DNA from 4 places in the Xanthobacter albus genome. Region 2 is predicted to be linked to each of the others. Evidence: predicted binding sites of a transcription regulator. Region 2 holds the regulator's gene; each other region holds the start of a gene.
What was found. The regulator LexA, encoded in region 2, represses DNA repair genes until DNA is damaged. The targets are predictions, from matches to a motif close to TGTTCNNNNTGTGTTCNG.
Positions count from the first base shown of each region.

Region 1: a site for LexA is predicted at 1,718-1,735, ahead of parE (DNA topoisomerase IV subunit B). Genes of this name have one in related genera too.
Region 3: a site for LexA is predicted at 1,219-1,236, ahead of V5F75_RS05190 (YifB family Mg chelatase-like AAA ATPase). Genes of this name have one in related genera too.
Region 4: a site for LexA is predicted at 1,465-1,482, ahead of uvrA (excinuclease ABC subunit UvrA). Genes of this name have one in related genera too.

Region 1 covers NZ_CM195532.1:2,319,322-2,322,538, forward strand. Annotated here, with positions in the region: gene parE (DNA topoisomerase IV subunit B) at 1-1,623, opposite strand, end outside; gene V5F75_RS10345 (MgtC/SapB family protein) at 1,859-3,109, shown strand; gene recJ (single-stranded-DNA-specific exonuclease RecJ) at 3,193-3,217, shown strand, end outside.
Region 2 covers NZ_CM195532.1:3,255,789-3,259,005, forward strand. Annotated here, with positions in the region: gene moaC (cyclic pyranopterin monophosphate synthase MoaC) at 1-292, shown strand, start outside; gene V5F75_RS14605 (molybdopterin molybdotransferase MoeA) at 324-1,538, shown strand; gene lexA (transcriptional repressor LexA) at 1,708-2,421, shown strand; gene V5F75_RS14615 (ComEC/Rec2 family competence protein) at 2,548-3,217, opposite strand, start outside.
Region 3 covers NZ_CM195532.1:1,169,502-1,172,718, forward strand. Annotated here, with positions in the region: gene V5F75_RS05190 (YifB family Mg chelatase-like AAA ATPase) at 1-1,158, opposite strand, end outside; gene V5F75_RS05195 (MFS transporter) at 1,375-2,685, shown strand; gene V5F75_RS05200 (class I SAM-dependent methyltransferase) at 2,839-3,217, shown strand, end outside.
Region 4 covers NZ_CM195532.1:2,452,066-2,455,282, forward strand. Annotated here, with positions in the region: gene uvrA (excinuclease ABC subunit UvrA) at 1-1,258, opposite strand, end outside; gene ssb (single-stranded DNA-binding protein) at 1,744-2,304, shown strand; gene gyrA (DNA gyrase subunit A) at 2,512-3,217, shown strand, end outside.

The DNA.
Region 1 (3,217 bases), 940 kb from region 2:
GTCCACGTCCGCGTCGGTCATGATGATGACCTTCTCGTAGCGCAGGTCCGCGTCGCGGTAGGTCGATCCGGTGCCGCAGCCCAGCGCCTGGGTGAGGTCCGAGATCTGCTGGTTCTGGGCCAGCTTGTCGCGCCCCGCGCTCGCCACGTTGAGGATCTTGCCGCGCAGGGGCAGCACGGCCTGGGTCTTGCGGTCGCGCGCCTGCTTGGCGGAGCCGCCGGCCGAATCGCCCTCCACGATGAACAGCTCGGAGCCGGCCGCCTCGGTGTTGGAGCAGTCGGCGAGCTTGCCCGGCAGGCGCAGCTTGCGCACCGCCGTCTTGCGGGAGATCTCGCGCTCCTGCTTGCGGCGCAGGCGCTCCTCCGCCCGGTCGATGACATGCTCGAGCAGCCGGCTCGCCTGGTTGGGGTTGGCTGCGAGCCAGTGGTCGAAGGGGTCGCGCAGGGCGCTTTCCACGATACGCGCGGCTTCCGTGGTGGCCAGCCGGTCCTTGGTCTGGCCCTGGAATTCCGGCTCGCGCACGAACACGGAGAGCATGGCGGCGCAGCCGGTGGTCACGTCATCGCCGGTGATGACGGCGCCGCGCTTGCCCTGGCCGGAGCGCTCGGCATGGTCCTTCAGGCCCTTCAGCAGGGCCGCCCGGAGCCCGTTCTCGTGGGTGCCGCCATCGGGCGTGGGAATGGTGTTGCAGTAGGAGGCGATGCCCCCGTCGCCATCGGCCACCCAGGCCACCGCCCACTCCACCGAGCCATGGCCGCCCGGCTTCTGGATGCGGCCAGAGAAGAGGTCCGGATGCACCAGGGTGTGGCCTTCGAGATCGGCGGCGAGATAGTCGCGCAGGCCGCCGGGGAAGCGGAACACCATCTTCTCCGGCACGCCCTCGACGCCCTTGAGAAGCTCCGGGTCGCACGACCAGCGGATCTCGACTCCGCCGAACAGGTAGGCCTTCGAGCGCGCCATGCGGAACACGCGCGCCGGCTCGAAGCGCAGCGCGGGGCCGAAGATCTCGGGGTCGGGGTGGAAGCGCACCCGCGTGCCGCGCCGGTTGGTGATGCGGCCCACCTTCTCCACCGGCCCCTCGGGAAGGCCCTTGGAGAAGCGCTGGCGGTAGAGGGTCTGCTCGCGCGCCACCTCCACCTCCAGGTGGTCGGAGAGGGCGTTCACCACCGAGACGCCCACGCCGTGGAGGCCGCCGGAGGTCTCATAGACCTTGCTGTCGAATTTTCCGCCCGCGTGCAGGGTGGTCATGATGACCTCCAGCGCGGACTTGCCGGGAAACTTGGGGTGGTCCTCCACCGGGATGCCGCGCCCATTGTCGGTCACGGTGAGGTAGCCGTCGGTGCCCAGGTGCACCTCGATGAAGGAGGCGTGGCCCGCCACCGCCTCGTCCATGGAATTGTCCACCACCTCGGCGAACAGGTGGTGCAGCGCCTTGGCATCCGTGCCGCCGATGTACATGCCCGGCCGCCGGCGTACCGGCTCCAGCCCTTCCAGCACCTCGATGTGGGCGGCGGTGTAGTCGGAGGCCATGGTGGGAACGGCGGCAGCCTTGCCCCGCGCCGGCGCCTTGGCAGCAGCGCGGGAGCGGGAGGCGGAGCCGAAGAGATCGTCGGTATCGGACATGGGCCGTCGATAGCAGAGGGCAGGGGACCGCGCACGCGAATCGTGTTCCGGCGCGACCATCGCTGGCCAGATGATGGCAGAGCTTGCGCCTGACGGGAACAAAATAGAAACGCGCCGCGCGCGGGCAGCGGCGCAGCCATGGCGCCAGGAGGCCGCGACCGCATGGCGGACCTCGGCCGCCGGTTCGGCTAGGATCAGCGGAAGCGGCAGTCCCGCCCGAGCGGCCCGGAGCATCATGGACCATCTGATCTTTCACCTCGCGGTCTCCCTCGCCATCGGCCTCCTGGTGGGCGTGGAGCGCGGGTGGCGCGAGCGCAAGGAGGAGGAGGGCAGCCGCACCGCCGGCATCCGCACCTTCGCCTTGATCGGGCTCCTCGGCGGCGTCAGTGCCGCCCTTTCCCAGGCGCTGGCGAGCCCGGCGCTGCTGATCATGGCCGGGCTCGCCGCCAGCGCATTGTTTGCCGCCTTCAAGTATCGCGAGATGGTGCGCGACGACGACTATTCCATTACCGGCATCGTCGCCGCCATCCTGGTGTTCGCCCTCGGCGCGCTGGCGGTGGTGGGCGATACGGAGGCGGCGGCCGCCGGCGCCATCGCCGTCACGGCCCTGCTCGCCGAGCGGGAGATGCTCCACCGCATGGTGCGGCACCTCACCTGGCCGGAGCTGCGCTCGGCCCTGCTGCTGCTGGTGATGACCGTCATCGTGCTGCCCCTGCTGCCGGACCGGACCATCGACCCCTTCGACAGCATCAATCCGCGCCAGATCTGGCTGTTCATGGTGCTTACGGCCACTATCTCGTTCGCCGGCTATGTGGCGGTGAAGGTGGCGGGGCCGGAGAAGGGCATCCTTTTCTCCGCGCTCGGGGGCGCCATGGTGTCCTCCACGGCGGTCACCATCGCCTTTGCCCGGCGCGCCAGCGGCGGCGAGCCCGCGGGCCTGCTGGCGGGGGGCGCGGCGCTGGCGGCCATGGTCTCGGTGCTCCGCGTGCTGGCCATCTGCCTGCTGGTGCGGCCGGAGCTGCTGCTTCATCTCGGCCCGCCGGCCCTGGCCGCCGCCGCCGGCTTCGGCATCTGCGGCCTGCTCATGATGCGCCGGGGCGCGGGCGCGCGGGGGGAGGCCCGGCTCGGCAACCCCATCGACATCGCCCCCCTCGCGGCGTTCGCCGCCCTGTTCGGTGTCGTCTCCGCCGTCAGCGGCTTCCTGCTGAAGGCGGTGGGGCCGGACAGCCTCTATGCGGTGAGCGCGGTCGCCGGCCTCGTGGACGTGGACGTGCCCTCGCTGAACGCCACGCGTCTCGCCGGAAACGGCCTTTCCATGGAGGGCGCGGCCCTGTGCATCCTGATCGCGCTGGGCATGAACGGGGTGGGGCGGGTCGCGTTCGCCGCCGCCGGGGGCACGCGCGCCTTCACCGCGCGCTTTTCCGCCGCCACCGGCGTCGCCGCCGCGGCGGCGCTCGCGATGCTGCTGGTGACGCACGCGCTCTGAGCGGGCGGGGTTGGACGCGGCCGCATGGAGGCCCTGCGCGCGGGTGCCTCGACGCGGCCTTTCCGCTCTGGCTTCATGCCGGCGTGAGCATCGCCCTGACGAATCGCC
Region 2 (3,217 bases):
CATGGCCGCCAAGCGCACCCACGAGCTGGTTCCCCTCTGCCATCCGCTGATGCTCTCGAAGGTCGAGGTGGAGATCGCGCCCGATCCCGCCCTGCCCGGCCTCGTCATCACCGCGCGGGTGAAGACCTCCGGCCAGACCGGCGTGGAGATGGAGGCGCTCACCGCCGTGTCGGTCGCCTGCCTCACCGTCTATGACATGGCCAAGGCCGTGGATCGCGGCATGCGCATCGAAGGCATGCGGCTGTTGGAGAAATCCGGCGGCCGCAGCGGCCTGTGGCAGGCTGAAGGCTGAACCCGCCCATGCAGAAAAGAGGAAGCGCGCCATGGCGCTGATGAGCGTTGAGGAGGCCATGAGCCGCGTGACCCATGAGGTCACCCCCCTGGGAGTGGAGGAGGTGCCGGTGGAGGTGGCCGCCGGCCGTGTCCTGGCCGCGGATCTCATCGCCCGCCGCACGCAGCCGCCGGCCGACATGTCGGCCATGGACGGCTACGCCGTGCGCGCCGCCGACATCGCGCAGACGCCCGCGTCCCTCACCGTCATCGGCGAATCGGCCGCCGGCCGTCCCTTCGAGGGCGGCGTGGGTGCCCGCGAGGCCGTGCGTATCTTCACCGGCGCGGTCGTGCCCGAGGGTGCCGACACGGTGGTGATCCAGGAGAACACCACGCGCGAGGGTGACCGCGTGACCACCACGGCCGCCACCGCCGCCCTGCGCAACGTGCGCAAGCGCGGCTGCGATTTCCTGGAGGGCGCGCCGGGCCTCACGGCCGGCCGGCGCCTCACCAGCCGCGACATCATGCTCGCCGCCGCCATGGACCATGCCTTCCTGCCGGTGGCGCGCCGGCCGCGCGTCGCACTCATCCAGACCGGCGACGAGCTGGTGCTTCCAGGCCGCGGCACCGGCGCGCCGGGTGAGATCGTGGTCTCCAACGCCTTCGGGCTCGCCGCCCTTGCCACTCAGGCCGGAGCCGAGGTGACCGATCTCGGCCTCGTGGGCGACGACCTTGCCGACATTCGCGCCATCGTCGCCCGCGCGCTCAGCGGCGCCTTCGATCTCGTGGTGTCGTCCGGCGGCGCCTCCGTGGGGGACCATGACCTCATGGCGCCGGCCCTGCGCGCCGAGGGCGTGGATCTCTACGTGCACAAGATCGCGCTGCGGCCCGGCAAGCCGCTGATGTACGGCAGCCGTGGCGCCGTGCGCGTGCTCGGCCTGCCCGGCAATCCGGTATCTTCCCACGTCTGCGCGCTGCTGTTCCTCGAGCCGCTGGTCCGCGCCCTGCAGGGCGATGCCGCCGCCGGGGTGCGCACCGCGCCGGCGCGCCTCGCCGTGGACGTGCCCACCAACGACCAGAGGCGCGATTTCATGCGCGCCCATATGGAGCGTGATGCCGACGGCTCCGTGCGCGTGACGCCGGCCACCTCACAGGACAGCGCCATGCTGAGCATACTCTCCGCCGCCGACTGCCTGCTGGTGCGCGCGCCTTTCGCCGCAGCCGCCAAGGCGGGAGATCCATGCGAGATCATTCCGTTCCACGATTAGGCTACCGTTAATTCCATCTTCACCCTTGCGGAACACAAAAGGAACAGATAGAAGCTGTTCATGATTTGTTTCGCATTCTTTGCGACGCTGCCGCACGCGATCTCCTTCCTCCTGGAGGGTGGAGAATCAGCGCCGTGGATGGCCGGCAGCACCGGGAACGGGGGGTGAGATGCTGACGCGCAAGCAATACGACCTGCTTCGCTTCATCCATGAGCGGCTGAAGGAGACCGGTGTTCCGCCCTCCTTCGACGAGATGAAGGAGGCACTGGACCTGCGCTCCAAGTCCGGCATCCACCGTCTCATCACGGCCTTGGAGGAGCGTGGCTTCATCCGTCGCCTGCCTAACCGGGCACGTGCGCTGGAGGTGGTGCGGCTGCCGGAGAGCGTCGCCCCCGGCCTCGCCACGCAGCGCAGTGGCGGGCGCGGCTTCTCCCCCTCCGTCATCGAGGGGAGCCTCGGCAAGGTACGCCCGGTCGCTGAAGACGAGGAGGAAACCGGCCACAGCGTCGTGGTGCCGGTCATGGGGCGCATCGCGGCTGGAACGCCCATCTCCGCGATTCAGAGCCGCAGCGCCACCTTGAACGTGCCGCCGGAAATGCTGGGCCAGGGCGAGCACTTCGCCTTGGAGGTGCGCGGCGACAGCATGATCGAGGCCGGCATCCTGGACGGCGACACGGTGCTGATCCGCAAGTGCGACAGCGCGGACACGGGCGACATCGTGGTGGCGCTGGTGGACGAGGAAGAGGCCACCTTGAAGCGCCTACGCAAGAAGGGGGCCTCCATCGCGTTGGAAGCCGCGAATCCCGCTTATGAAACACGCATCTTCGGGCCGGACCGCGTGCGCATCCAGGGCCGGCTCATAGGGCTCATGCGGCGGTATTGAGTTCGGAACCCCCATGCGTTCATGGGCGTGCTTCCGGCCTTATGCAGCGGTGTGGCCGGATGGAATGCAAAGGCGGGCTGAGGCTCGCGGAGGTGCATGACGCATAGCCAAAGCGTGGGAGATGCCTCACTCGCTGGCGGCGTCCTCGACCTCTGAGCCCGGACCCGCCCCTTCCGGCTTTCGGAGAGGAGCCGGCGGTAGCGGCATCCAGGGCCGGCGGATGGCCGGATCGCGGGCGGGCTGCTCGCGCAGGGCGCCGCGCTCCAGAAAGAAGGCGAGCGTACCGGTGCGCTCCAGCTCCTTCGGTGTCAGCACGCGGGCCGGGCAGCCGCGGGGCGGCGTCTCCTGCGTCACGATGATCTTCGCGTTCAGGCAATCCGCCGCCAGGCCCTCGGCCTTGCGCGAGACTGCGAGGGTGCCGCCACCCGGCAGAGGGGCCACGCAGCCCAGGGGATCGCAGGTGAATCCGGCTTCGAGGGCGACCCCGCTTACGGCGCGCCGCGCACCCTCCCGCGCGAGCCACTGCTCCACCATCATTTTCTGGCCCTTGGCACCGATGACCGACAGGTGCCCGTCGGGGCCGCGCACGGCCACGGCTGCGGCGTTTGGCGCCACCAGGATATCCGGTGGACGTGGTGCGCCCGACACCAGGATCGCAACCGCCAGCGCTGGCACCGCAAGGAGGCTCGGCAGCCCCCGCAGCAGGCAGAGCGCGAGCAGCGCCACGGTGAACCAGAGGAGGGCAGCCGTATTCACGGTGTAGATTCGCGTATCGGCGCCGGGCAGCGCCGCCACC
Region 3 (3,217 bases), 2.1 Mb from region 2:
TTCCAGGTGGATGTCGATGCGGTCGAGGAAGGGGCCGGAAAGGCGGGCCTGATACTCGTCCGCGCAGCGGGGGCCGCGCTTGCAGGTGTAGCCGGGCTCCCCGGCGTGTCCGCAACGGCAGGGGTTCATGGCGGCGATGAGCTGGAACCGGGCGGGATAGGTGACCCGGTTGTTGGCGCGGGCGATCAGCACCTCGCCCGTCTCCAGCGGCTGGCGCAGGGAATCGAGCACCTGGGGCGAGAATTCCGGCAGCTCGTCGAGGAAGAGCACGCCATTGTGGGCGAGAGAGACCTCGCCGGGCCGGGCCTTGGCGCCGCCGCCCACCATCGCCGCCATGCTGGCGGAGTGGTGCGGCGCGCGGAACGGGCGCCGGCTCACCAGCCCGCCGTCCCCGATGGCGCCCGCCACCGAGGCGATCATGGAGACATCCAGCATCTCGGCGGGCGCGAGCGCCGGCAGGATGGAGGGCAGGCGCTGCGCCAGCATGGACTTGCCGGCGCCCGGCGGGCCGATGAACAGAAGATTGTGGCCCCCCGCCGCCGCCACTTCCAGGGCGCGCTTCGCCGTTTCCTGGCCCTTCACGTCCCGAAGGTCGAGGGTGGCGGGGCCATCGGTCCGCATGCGCGGCTCGGGGCGGGCGAGGGCCTGGCGCCCGCTCATGTGGTTGGCAAGCTCCAGGAGGGTGGCGGGGGCGAGGATCTCCATCTCGGGGCTGGCCCAGGCGGCTTCCGCCCCGCAGGGCGCGGGGCAGACGAGAGCGTGGCCGCGCGCATTGGCGCCGATGGCCGCCGGCAGCACTCCAGCGACGGCGGCGATGGTGCCGTCGAGCGCGAGCTCGCCCACCACGGTGAAGCCCGCCAGCGCATCCGCCGGGATGGCGCCGATGGCGGCCATGAGCCCCAGCGCGATGGGCAGGTCGTAGTGGGAGCCTTCCTTCGGCAGGTCTGCGGGGGCGAGATTGATGGTGATGCGCCGCGCCGGCAGGGCGAGGCCGGAGGCGATCAGCGCCGCGCGCACGCGCTCCTTGGCTTCCGTCACGGCCTTGTCCGGCAGGCCGACGATGGTGAAGGCGGGCAGGCCCGCCGCCACATGCACCTGCACGTCCACGGGGCGCGCCTCCACCCCCTGGAACGCCACCGTCGCCACCCGCTGGATCACCGCTGCGCCCCCTGTTCAGCCGTGGATTGCAAAATCCTACCGAACGGCTGTCCCAGGGGCAAGAACAGAGTATGAACGGTGCCGCTTTCGGCGCGGCGGCACGGATTCGCGCGGAACTCTGCCCGTGTGCAGGTCTCTCGCGCATCGCGATACCCGGCGCGGGCGGAAAGGGCTAGGATCGGGCCGGGACGAGAAGGCCCGCTGAGGAGGCCCGCAATGGCGGCGACACGTTTCCGGTTCGTGGTGGTCCTGCTGCTGTTCGCCATCACGGTGGTGAACTATGTCGACCGGGCCGCGATCTCTTATGCGATCCCGCTGATGGAGCAGGCGCTCGGGCTCTCCAAGCTGGATGCGGGCACCATCCTCGGCGCCTTCGGTCTCGGCTATGCGGTCACGACCCTCCTCGGCGGCATCGCTGTGGACCGCTGGGGGGCGCGCGGCGTGCTGGCGGCGGCGGCGGTGCTGTGGAGCTTCTCCATCGGCCTCACGGGCGCGGCCACGGGCTTTGCCGCGCTTTATGCGGCGCGGGTGCTGCTAGGGGTGGCCGAGGGGCCGAACTTTCCCGCGCTCACGGGCGCGGTGAGCCGCTGGCTGCCGCCCCAGGAGCAGGCGAGCGCCCTCGGCTACGCGCTGGTGTCGGTGCCGCTGGCCCTCGCCATCGGCGGCCCCATCGTCACCCAGCTGCTGGCGCTGCTGGACTGGCGCTGGACCTTCGGCGTGCTGTTCCTGATTTCCGTGGTGTGGGTGCCGCTGTGGCTGGTGCTGTTCCGCAACGATCCCGCCCGCTCGCGCCACGTGAACGCGGAGGAGCTGGCCCATATCCGCGCGGGTGCGCCGGCCTCCGGCGCGCGCGGGGCGGGCGGGCATGGTGTGGGCGGGCGCGAGGCGCAGGACGCCCCGGCCGGCGGGCGCGGGATCGCGCGGCTGCTGCTGACCAATCCCACCCTGCTGGTCAATTACTGGGCTTTCTTCGTCTTCGGCTATTTCCTGTTCTTCTTCATGACCTGGCTGCCGAGCTACCTGCACCAGGTCTACGGGCTCGATCTCACCACGGTCGGCGCCTTCACCGTGCTGCCGTGGCTGGCGGCGGCGGTGGTGCTGTGGGCGCTCGGCCACTGGTCGGACCATCTGCTGAAGACCACCGGGCGGCTCAGGGTGGCGCGCTCCTACCTCATCGCCGGCACGCAGCTGGTGGCGGCGGTGGCGGTGGTGCCGGTGGCGTTCGGGGTCAGCCTGCCGCTGGCGGTGGCCTGCATCACGGTGGCGGTGGCCGCCTCCATGGGCGCCAACGCGGCCTATTACGCGGTGAACGTGGACATCGTGCCGCAACGGGCGGCGACCGCGCTCGGCATCATGGACTTCGCCTTCGCCGTGGCGGGCTTCCTCGCGCCGGCGCTCACCGGCTGGGTGCTGCACCTGCGCGGCTCGTTCGACGACGGCTTCTGGCTGATGGCCGCCCTTGGCGCGTCCTCGGTGATCCTGGTGCTCGCCTTCCACCACCCGGACCGGGACCGCGCAGCCGCCTGAGGTCCCGGTCTTCGGTCGGTGCCGAGCGGGGTTCAGGCGCCGCGCGGGCTTTCCGAAGCGCCACCCGGCGGGTAGCCGGCATTGCCGCTGCGGCAGGTTGCCCACGGGTGCCGGGTTTGGCACTGGTGCACGCGGAACGAGGGAGGACACGCCATGACCGAGGACACCACGCGCGCCGCCAGCCTTGCGGATCTGGTGGCGCAGCAGTTCGGGCCCCAGGCTTCGGCCTATGTGGCGAGCCCCGTGCACGCGCAGGGGCCTGATCTCGCCGCCCTCGCCGCCCTTCTGGAGCGCGAGCGGCCCGGGCGGCTGCTCGATCTCGGCTGCGGTGGCGGCCATGTGAGCTTCACCGCCGCGCCGTTCGTGGCGGAGGCGGTGGCCTATGACCTTTCCGGCGCCATGCTGGCGGCGGTGGCGGAGGAGGCGACGCGCCGCGGGCTCGGCAACGTGGCCACCGCGCGCGGCGTGGCGGAGGCGCTGCCCTTCGCCGACGGGAGCTTCGATGCCGTGGCCTCGCGCTACAGCGCCCACC
Region 4 (3,217 bases), 800 kb from region 2:
TCCAGCGGCGCTCCAGGTTGCGCACCACGCCCTCGAAGGACTTCTCCGTGTCGTAGGCGCGCATGCCGTCATTGTAGGAGAAGGTGATCTTCTCACCCTCGGAGCCGTAGAGCAGTACGTCCCGCGCCTTCTGCGGCAGGTCGCACCACGGCACGTTGAGCTTGAACTGGTAGTGCTTGGCAAGGGCGTCCAGCGTCTGCCCATAGTAAGGAGATGTGGATTTCGCCCAGGGTGCGATGGCCCCCTGCTTCAATGAACGCATCCTGTCCGGCACCACGAGGTCGGCGTCGATGGTCTGTTCCACGCCAAGCCCGTCGCAGGCCGGGCAGGCGCCGAACGGATTGTTGAAGGAGAACAGGCGCGGCTCGATCTCCGGAATGGTGAAGCCGGAGACGGGGCACGCGAACTTCTCCGAGAACAGGATGCGCCGCGGCGCGCCCGTCTCGTCCTTCTCGTCCGCGAACTCGGCGACCGCGATGCCGTCGGCAAGGGCGAGGGCGGTCTCGAAGCTGTCGGCGAGGCGCTGGGCAAGATCCGCGCGCACGACGATGCGATCTATCACCACGTCGATATCGTGCTTGAACTTCTTGTCGAGGGCGGGCGCGTCCGCGATCTCGTGGAAGGTGCCGTCGATCTTGACCCGCTGGAAGCCCTTTTTCATCCACTCGGCGAGTTCCTTGCGGTACTCGCCCTTGCGCCCGCGCACCACGGGCGCGAGCAGGAAGAGCCGCGTGCCCTCGGGCAAAGCGAGCGTGCGGTCCACCATCTGCGACACGGTTTGGCTCTCGATGGGCAGGCCCGTGGCCGGCGAGTAGGGCACGCCGGTGCGCGCCCACAAAAGGCGCATGTAGTCGTAGATCTCGGTGACCGTCCCCACGGTGGAGCGCGGATTCTTGGAGGTGGTCTTCTGCTCGATGGAGATGGCCGGTGAGAGGCCGTCGATCTGGTCCACGTCCGGCTTCTGCATCATCTCCAGGAACTGGCGGGCGTATGCGGAAAGACTCTCCACATAGCGGCGCTGCCCCTCGGCATAGATGGTGTCAAAGGCGAGCGAGCTTTTGCCCGAGCCAGACAGGCCGGTGAACACCACCAGCGCATCGCGCGGAACGTCTAGGTCCACATTCTTCAGATTGTGCTCGCGCGCGCCGCGGACGGAGAGCGTGCGAGCGTCCCGCCGCCCCGCTGTCCGATCGGCGGTCTCGGACACGGGCGATGCAGAAGGGGCCGTACCCCTGAGGGAAGAAGCGCGATCCGACATGAAATCCAACCACGCGCGGCCAGGCGCCGGCGCGAAACATTCAGGGCAGGGAGGCGACCGCCATCGGCGAGACGCGGGTGAGGGTCATACAGAAACCGGAAGAACGGGCGGCAACCTCAGGTGTGCGCGTATCGCTCGCCCATTCCGCCTCGGGAGTTTCACTCATGGCCACGGCTCGAATTTAGTGCAGCGTTTGCATTGCGGAAGGGAACATATCGAGAACTTAAATGTGGTGCGAGTCAAAAATTCAAGGGCTGCGTGAAAAATGACGCTTGCCTGGGCGGGATTGGTTGAATAGAACGTAACAAGAACAAGCGTCGACGCGCCGGTCTGCTGTGGGTATGGTTCCTGGTTCGGGGCTTGAGGTGGCGCCAAGTCTTTGCGGTGGACAACATGGGTTGGGCCTCGCATGTCGCGGCATGCCGGCTAGGGTGCGCGGCAAGATGGGCGTGCAACGCGCGCAGGCAGAAGCAGGAGGCGAGGCGATGGCCGGCAGTGTCAACAAGGTGATCCTGATCGGCAATCTGGGACGCGATCCGGAAATCCGCACGTTCCAGAGCGGTGGCCGAGTCTGCAACCTGCGTATCGCCACCTCCGAGAGCTGGCGCGACAAGGCTTCCGGCGAGCGGAAGGATCGTACCGAGTGGCACGCGGTTGCCATCTATAACGAAAATCTCGTCAATGTGGCCGAGCGCTTCCTGAAGAAGGGCTCGAAAGTCTATCTCGAAGGCCAGCTTGAGACCCGCAAATATGAGAAGGATGGCCGCGACGTCTATGTGACCGAGGTGGTGCTGCGCCCCTTCCGCGGTGAGCTGACGCTCCTGGATGGCCGCGCCGGTGGCGAGGGGGGAGAGGACTTCGGTGGTGGCGGCTCCGATTTCGGCTCCCAGGGCCCCATGGGCGGAGGCGCGGGAGGCGGTTACGGCGGTGGTTATGGCGGGGGCGGTGCGCGACGGTCCGGCGGAGGCGGCTCCGGCTCCGGCTCCGGCGGCGGCTCGGGTGGCGGGCGCCCCTCCAACGATCTGGACGACGAAATCCCGTTCTGACGTCCTGTCTTGGCCGCTCCGGCATTCCGCCTGCGGGCGGCCATTTCGACACAAAAGGGGCTGAATGTTCTCCAGTGCCCCGTAGGGCTTCTGTAAGTTATTGATTTAAAGAGGTAAAAAATCACTCTCGGGATGGTGTTTCGCTGGCGTCGGGCGCGTGAATCGGCTAAAAGTCGGTAGCGAAAATCACCACGAGAGTATCGACTTTTGGCTGAGCCCGAGACGCCGAAGCCCGGCAGCGAGCTGCCTTCGGACATCACGCCGGTTTCCATCACCGAGGAGCTGTCTCGCTCCTATCTCGACTATGCCATGAGCGTCATCGTCGCGCGCGCTTTGCCCGACGTGCGCGACGGCCTGAAGCCGGTGCATCGGCGTATCCTATTCTCGATGCACGAGAACGGCTACGAGTGGAACAAGCAGTATCGTAAGTCTGCCCGCGTGGTTGGCGACGTCATCGGTAAGTATCATCCGCACGGCGACCAGTCGGTTTATGATGCGCTGGTGCGCATGGCGCAGGATTTCGCCATGCGGGTGCCGCTGGTGGACGGCCAGGGCAATTTCGGCTCTGTGGACGGCGATGCGCCGGCGGCCATGCGTTATACCGAGGTGCGTCTCGAAAAGATCACCAACACGCTGCTGGACGATCTCGACAAGGACACGGTCGACTTCCAGGAAAACTATGACAATACCGAGCGTGAGCCGAGCGTTCTTCCCGCCAAGTTTCCGAACCTGCTGGTGAACGGCGCGGGCGGCATCGCCGTCGGCATGGCGACCAACATTCCTCCGCACAATCTGGGCGAAGTGATCGACTCCACCGTGGCGCTCATGGACGATCCCGCCATGGAGCCCGAGGCGCTCCTGGATCTGCTGCCGGGGCCGGATTTTCCCACGGGCGGGCTCATCCTCGGCCGCA